DNA from 3 places in the Diaphorobacter sp. C33 genome. Region 3 is predicted to be linked to each of the others. Evidence: predicted binding sites of a transcription regulator. Region 3 holds the regulator's gene; each other region holds the start of a gene.
What was found. The regulator HrcA, encoded in region 3, represses chaperone genes, less so after heat shock. The targets are predictions, from matches to a motif close to TTAGCACTCNNNNNNNNNGAGTGCTAA.
Positions count from the first base shown of each region.

Region 1: the regulator HrcA is predicted to act here: its motif matches at 770-796, upstream of rpoH (RNA polymerase sigma factor RpoH).
Region 2: the regulator HrcA is predicted to act here: its motif matches at 1,324-1,350, upstream of QY917_RS17240 (co-chaperone GroES).

Region 1 is NZ_CP129980.1:2,260,451-2,262,711, forward strand. It holds gene ftsY (signal recognition particle-docking protein FtsY) at 1-226, shown strand, start outside; gene cutA (divalent-cation tolerance protein CutA) at 303-638, opposite strand; gene rpoH (RNA polymerase sigma factor RpoH) at 828-1,763, shown strand; gene QY917_RS10760 (tripartite tricarboxylate transporter substrate binding protein) at 1,902-2,261, shown strand, end outside.
Region 2 is NZ_CP129980.1:3,654,551-3,656,811, reverse strand. It holds gene QY917_RS17250 (mannose-1-phosphate guanylyltransferase/mannose-6-phosphate isomerase) at 1-677, opposite strand, end outside; gene QY917_RS17245 (DUF2304 domain-containing protein) at 674-1,057, opposite strand; gene QY917_RS17240 (co-chaperone GroES) at 1,436-1,726, shown strand; gene groL (chaperonin GroEL) at 1,817-2,261, shown strand, end outside.
Region 3 is NZ_CP129980.1:162,588-164,848, reverse strand. It holds gene QY917_RS00820 (Rid family hydrolase) at 1-40, shown strand, start outside; gene QY917_RS00815 (hypothetical protein) at 12-242, opposite strand; tRNA gene QY917_RS00810 (tRNA-Ile) at 317-393, opposite strand; gene hrcA (heat-inducible transcriptional repressor HrcA) at 447-1,451, opposite strand; gene QY917_RS00800 (NAD kinase) at 1,480-2,261, shown strand, end outside.

The DNA.
Region 1 (2,261 bases), 1.6 Mb from region 3:
CGGCAACACCGGCCAGAACGCCCTGGCGCAGGTGCGCGCGTTCGACGACGCGCTTCAACTCACCGGCCTGATCGTCACCAAACTGGACGGCACGGCCAAGGGCGGCGTGCTGGCCGCCATCGCGCAGGAGCGGCCCGTGCCCGTGTACTTCATTGGCGTGGGCGAGAAGGTGGAAGACCTGGAAACCTTCAGCGCACGCGAATTCGCCCAGGCCCTGCTGAGCTGAGATAGTTACCCCCTGTGGGCGGATACAGGCGGCAACCGCCAGCCATTGCTTCAACGCGGCGCTTGACCAGCCCCGGCTATCGAAGCGGGTCCACCTGCTGCGCCACCCACTGCACATAGTCCTGCTCTGCCTGCACGGCGTGGGTGAGCAGTTGCGGCACTTCGTAGGGGTGCTGGGCACGCAGCCAGTCCCGCAAGGCGGGCGCGGCAGACAACAGCGTCTTGCACACCAGCCGCCACTCTGCTTCCGCCTGCTGCACCCCCTGCCAGACATAGTGCGAGGTAATGGCCTCCACCTGCACGCAGGCGGCCAGGCGCGCCTGGACAGCGCCGCTGGCCAGTCGGTGAGCGGCGGCGGCGTCGCCCATGGTGGTGGTCACAACGGCGATCTGGGCGTCTAGGGCAGATGTCATGATCGAAGTCTGGCACAAGGCGTAACTGCACAACGACCTTGACGCGCGGGGAAGCAGCCCCACCTGCGTTTTAAGGGCCGTCGTTGCGCCTCTTGGTGGTTATTTCCTACATCCGTAGGGGAACTATGCCTTTAGCACTCTCTCCAATGGAGTGCTAATATGATTTGCATGGAAGAAAGGACTACCGATATGGCACTCCAGACTGCAACCTCCGTGACGACCCTCGCGCCCGCGAACCCGTGGGCGCTGGTTCCCCCGCTGGGCAACCTGGACGCCTATATCTCCGCCGTCAACCGCCTTCCCCTGCTCACGCAGGAGGAGGAGCAGCGCTACGCGCGCCAGCTCAAGGATGACAACAATGTCGAGGCTGCCGGCCGCCTGGTGTTGTCGCACCTGCGCCTGGTCGTGTCCATCTCGCGCCAGTACCTGGGCTACGGCCTGCCGCATGGCGACCTCATCCAGGAAGGCAACGTGGGCCTGATGAAGGCCGTCAAGCGCTTTGACCCTGACCAGGGCGTTCGCCTGGTGAGCTACGCCATGCATTGGATCAAGGCCGAGATCCACGAGTACATCCTGAAGAACTGGCGCATGGTCAAGGTGGCAACGACCAAGGCGCAGCGCAAGCTGTTCTTCAACCTGCGCTCCATGAAACAGGGCTTCAAGGCCGACGCGCTGGACGCCGACACGCACCGCGAGACCTTATCCGATCACGAGATCGACCTGGTGGCCGAGCAGCTCAACGTGAAGCGCGAGGAAGTCATCGAGATGGAAACGCGCCTGTCCGGTGGCGACGTGCTGCTGGACCCCGCTCCCAGCGACGATGGCGAGCAGGCCTTTGGCCCCATCGCCTACCTCGCCGACGCGGGCCATGAGCCCACCGCCATGATCGAGTCGCGCCAGCGTGACGCACTGGCCACGGACGGTATTGCCACCGCCCTGGACAGCCTGGACGCACGCAGCCGCCGCATCGTGGAGCAGCGCTGGCTGCAGGTGAACGACGATGGCTCGGGCGGCATGACACTGCACGAGTTGGCGGCCGAGTACGGCGTGAGCGCGGAGCGCATCCGGCAGATCGAGGTGGCCGCCATGAAAAAGATGAAGAAGGCGCTGGCCGAGTACGCCTGAGCCTTCGCCCAGCAGCCCGGATCGCGCGCAGAGATCGCGGGCAGATAATCCAGGCGCGCAGCCCTCACCGGCTACGCGCCTTTTTCTTTGCCGGCGGGGCCGCACCTGGCTGCCCGGCCCAGACTGGAGATCGCCACCATGTTCCCCCACCCCCTCGCCCGCCGCGGCCTGCTGGCACTGGCCCTGGCTTCGGCCTGCGGCGCCGCCATGGCCCAGAAGGATGCCGCGCCCGCCACCCCCGGCTGGCCTGCCAAGCCCCTGCGCATCATCGTGGGCTTCCCACCGGGTTCTTCGCCCGACCTGACGGCGCGCACCTTCTCCGAGCCACTGTCCCAGGCCCTGGGCCAACCCGTGGTCGTGGAAAACAAGGTGGGTGCGGGCGGCAACATCGGCGCCGATGCGGTCGCCAAGGCGCAGGACGGCCACACCATCGGCCTGTTCATCAACGGCAACCTGACGATCGCCAAGCTGCTCAACGCGCACGTGCCCTACGACCCT
Region 2 (2,261 bases), 180 kb from region 3:
CTGCCAAGAATCTTTGGGTTGCATAGCTGCAGGGCCCTCAGCCATGTGCTGGTGCGCAGCATGAAGATGCCGCTATTCCATAGAAAATTCTGCTGCTGCACATATTGCTGCGCCAAGGCTAGAGGAGGTTTTTCGGTGAATGCCTCCACCGGACACACTCTGTCTTCTGCGTGTTCGTGCCGGTATTGGATGTAGCCAAAACCAGTTTCAGGATATTGGGGCAAGATGCCGAAGGTGATCACGGCGCCTCGACTCGCGTACTCGAGCCCTGCGCGTACAGCATTTTGAAAAGCTGTAATGTCCTGGATCACATGGTCGGCAGGCATCACCAGCATCACCGGATCTCCGCCATCCCGGCAGGCATGCAGCGCAGCCAGTGTCAGCGCGGGTGCAGTGTTGCGCCCAACCGGCTCCAGGATGATCGATGCCGCCCCGCTTTCCACTTCCCCCCATTGACTCGCGGCCAAGAAGCGGTGCTCTTCGTGGCATACCAAGGTAGGCGTCGGCGCCAATGAGATGCCCTCATTCCATCCCCGCAAACGCATGGCCGTCTGCTGCAGCATGGTTTGCGGGCCAGTCAAGGCAAGGAACTGCTTGGGGTGGCTTTCACGCGACAAAGGGAACAAACGGGTACCAGAGCCGCCACACAGAATGACGGGAAGTAACTCGGTCGTCATACCGAGAGGTGCTCGTTGGAGTTCAACGGCTCCGCCGCAATTCTCTGGGTTTCAATATCAGCCTGCAGCAATGCCAAGCGCTGATTCAGTCTCCGAACATCCCGCTCGATACGCGTGTTCACCATATCCGAGTGCAGCGCCTTCACCAAAAGGACCATGCACGCTAGCAAAAGCAGCAGCGCAGGCGGATAACTAATGCCTGCCAAGCCAGCCAACTTATCGATAAGCCCCGGCCAGACTCCCAAAAAAGCCGCAGCGCTCGCCACGAAAACCCAAAACAATCCGTGCATCACGTACAAATGATCGCGGCGGATGAGGTAAAGGATTAACGCTGCCAAGCCGAAGCCCATGAGCGTGGTGGTCAACTGCAAGGAGGCCATTGGATTCCAGGAACGGTCAACGCTTGAGGCACGCAGCTTCTATAAGAAGGAAGAAAGGCTGCACACCACCAATATGCGATGTAAAAGTAAGACGAAGATGACGGCGCCACCGAGAAGTCAGGAGCGCCTGATTTTTTGGCTGGATTGTACGAAGGGACACTCGCTATCCAAGCAACGAGCGAGGAAGCTGCAAGTAGGACTACAGGCGTGTGAAGACGATCTGGCAAGACCTGTGTCTCTTGAAACTGTCACGAATGCCTCTATCATTAGCACTCGAAACAGATGAGTGCTAACAACACCGCTGTGTCAGTTCCCTGCGCCCGCGTTGCGGGCGCGTTGTTTGATGTCGCAATCCTTTTTGTTATCAGGAGAGATGCAATGAATCTTCGCCCCCTGCACGATCGCGTGATCGTCAAACGTATCGAAAGCGAAACCACGACCGCCTCGGGCATCGTGATCCCCGACAACGCTGCGGAAAAGCCCGATCAAGGCGAAGTGCTGGCCGTTGGCCCTGGCAAGAAGAACGACAAGGGCGAGCTGATCGCCCTGAACGTGAAGGTCGGCGACCGCGTGCTGTTCGGCAAATACAGCGGCCAGACCGTGAAGGTCAATGGCGACGAGCTGCTGGTGATGAAGGAAGACGACCTGTTCGCGGTCGTCGAGAAGTAATCCCTTCTGGTCAACTCATTTTTCATAGCTGCCTGCGCTTGATAGATCAGCGTTGGCAGCCCATTTGATTCAAATTTGTAGGAGCCAAAAATGGCAGCAAAAGACGTAGTGTTCGGCGGCGAAGCCCGCGCTCGCATGGTTGAAGGCGTGAACATCCTGGCCAACGCGGTCAAGGTGACCCTGGGCCCCAAGGGCCGCAACGTGGTGCTGGAGCGCTCGTTCGGCGCCCCCACGGTGACCAAGGACGGCGTGTCCGTGGCCAAGGAAATCGAACTGAAAGACAAGCTGCAGAACATGGGCGCGCAGCTCGTGAAGGAAGTGGCTTCCAAGACCAACGACATCGCTGGTGACGGCACCACCACCGCTACCGTGCTGGCTCAGGCCATCGTGCGCGAAGGCTCCAAGTACGTGGCCGCCGGCCTGAACCCCATGGACCTCAAGCGCGGCATCGACAAGGCCGTGGTGGCCCTGGTGGAAGAGCTGAAGAAGGCCTCCAAGGCCACGACCACCTCCAAGGAAATCGCCCAGGTGGGTT
Region 3 (2,261 bases):
CCAGTTCGAAATCAAGGTAATCGCAAAGCTTTCAAGCTAAACACTGAGTCCTTGGGGAAAGGCTTGCCCTTGGAGTCCTTGCGATCCAGGCCAGAGAGTCGGTCGTCGCGGTACTTGGCGATCAGTTCCGGTGTCAGCGCAGCCAGCGAATACTCGCCAGCATCGAGCTTCGGGGAAAAATCCAGCGACCAGAGGTCGATCGACAGCGATGGGTGAACTGACGGCAAGCCACCCAAAACCATTGCCTGACGGCTACATGAACCCCAAAAGAAAAAGTCCCGCTACCGTACTGATAGCAGGCTTTCCTTTATCTACTTGGTAGGGCGTGTTGGACTTGAACCAACGACCAAAGGATTATGAGTCCTCTGCTCTAACCAACTGAGCTAACGCCCCAAGGGGTGCGCTGCCCTGCCTCGTAGGCGGCGCAGCGGCGCGTATTGTAGGGGCTACTTCCGGTGGCTCAGGGCGTTGGAGACCAGCTTGGAGGTGATGTCCACGATCTGGATCATGCGGTCATAGGGCATGCGCGTGGGGCCGATCACGCCCAGGGTGCCCACCACCTGACCGTCGACCTCATAGGGTGCACTCACCACGGACAGCTCTTCAAATGGCACCACCTGGCTCTCTCCACCAATGAAGATGCGCACCCCTTCTGCACGGCTGGAAATGTCCAGCAGGCGCAGGATCTGGGTCTTTTGCTCGAACAGGTCGAACGCACGGCGCAAGTGGCTCATGTCGCTGGAAAAATCGCTCACGGACAGCAGGTTGCGCTCGCCCGAGAACACCACCTCGTCCTGCGACCCGGACATGGCCTCCGAGCCCACGCTCACCGCGGCCTGCATCAGCGCCGCGATTTCCCCGCGCAGCTTGTCCACCTCCAGCTTCAGGCGCTCGCGCACCTGCTCCATGGTGAGGCCCGCGTAGTTGGCGTTGAGGAAGTTGGCGGCCTCCACCAGTTGCGACTGGGAGTAATCGACCTCGGTAAAGATCACGCGGTTCTGCACATCACCGTCGGGCGAGACGATGATCACCAAAAAGCGCTTCTCGGACAGCCGCAGGAATTCGATGTGGCGAAACACCGAGGCGCGCCGCGGCGCCATCACCACCCCCACGAACTGCGACAGGCTCGACAACAGGTGGGCGGCGTTGGCGATCACCTTCTGCGGCTGCTCGGGCATGAGCTGGACTGTCGGCAACTGCTCCTGCTGCACGGTGAGCATGGTGTCGACGAACAGGCGATAGCCCTTGGCGGTGGGCACGCGGCCCGCGGAGGTGTGGGGGCTGGCAATAAGCCCCAGGTCCTCCAGGTCTGCCATCACATTGCGTATGGTGGCGGGCGACAATTCAAGCCCTGATGCCCGCGACAAGGTTCTGGAGCCGACTGGCTGCCCCTCGGCTATGTAGCGTTCCACCAAGGCCTTGAGTAACAACTTGGAGCGGTCATCAAGCATTGAATCATTTTAATGATGTAATTTCTGCATGAAGCCCATCTTCCGCCGCGTTGCAGTCATAGGCAAATACCCGGGGCCTGGCGCCGTTTCAGCGTCCGACAGCGCACGGCAGATCATCGAGAGCATTGCCCAGTTCGTCACCCAGCAGGACTGCGAGTTGACGCTGGAGGCCGAAACCGCCGCCCACACGGGCCTCACGCAATACCACACGCTGGATGTGGAGGGGATCGGCCGGCAATGCGACCTGTGCCTGGTCGTAGGCGGCGACGGCACCATGCTGGGCGTGGGCCGGCGGCTGGCCGGCTACGGCACGCCGCTGGTGGGCATCAACCAGGGGCGGCTGGGCTTCATTACCGACATTCCGCTGGAGGGCTACCAGGACGCGCTCACGCCCATCCTGCACGGAGACTACGAAGAAGACGTGCGCCCGTTGATGCAGGCTTGCGTGATGCGCGGTGGCGAGTGCGTGTTCGAGGCGCTGGCCCTCAACGACGTCGTGGTCAACCGCGGCTCCACCTCCGGCATGGTGGAGCTGCGCGTGGAGGTGGACGGCGTATTCGTTTCCAACCAGCGCGCCGACGGCCTGATCGTCGCGTCGCCCACCGGCTCCACGGCGTATGCCCTGTCTGCAGGCGGCCCGATGCTGCACCCATCGATCCCCGGCTGGGTGCTGGTGCCGATCGCGCCGCACACCCTGTCCAACCGGCCAATCGTGCTTTCCGACGCGACCGAGGTGGCCATTGAGGTGGCCGGCGGGCGCGACATCAGCGCCAACTTCGACATGCAGTCGCTCGCATCGCTGCAACATGG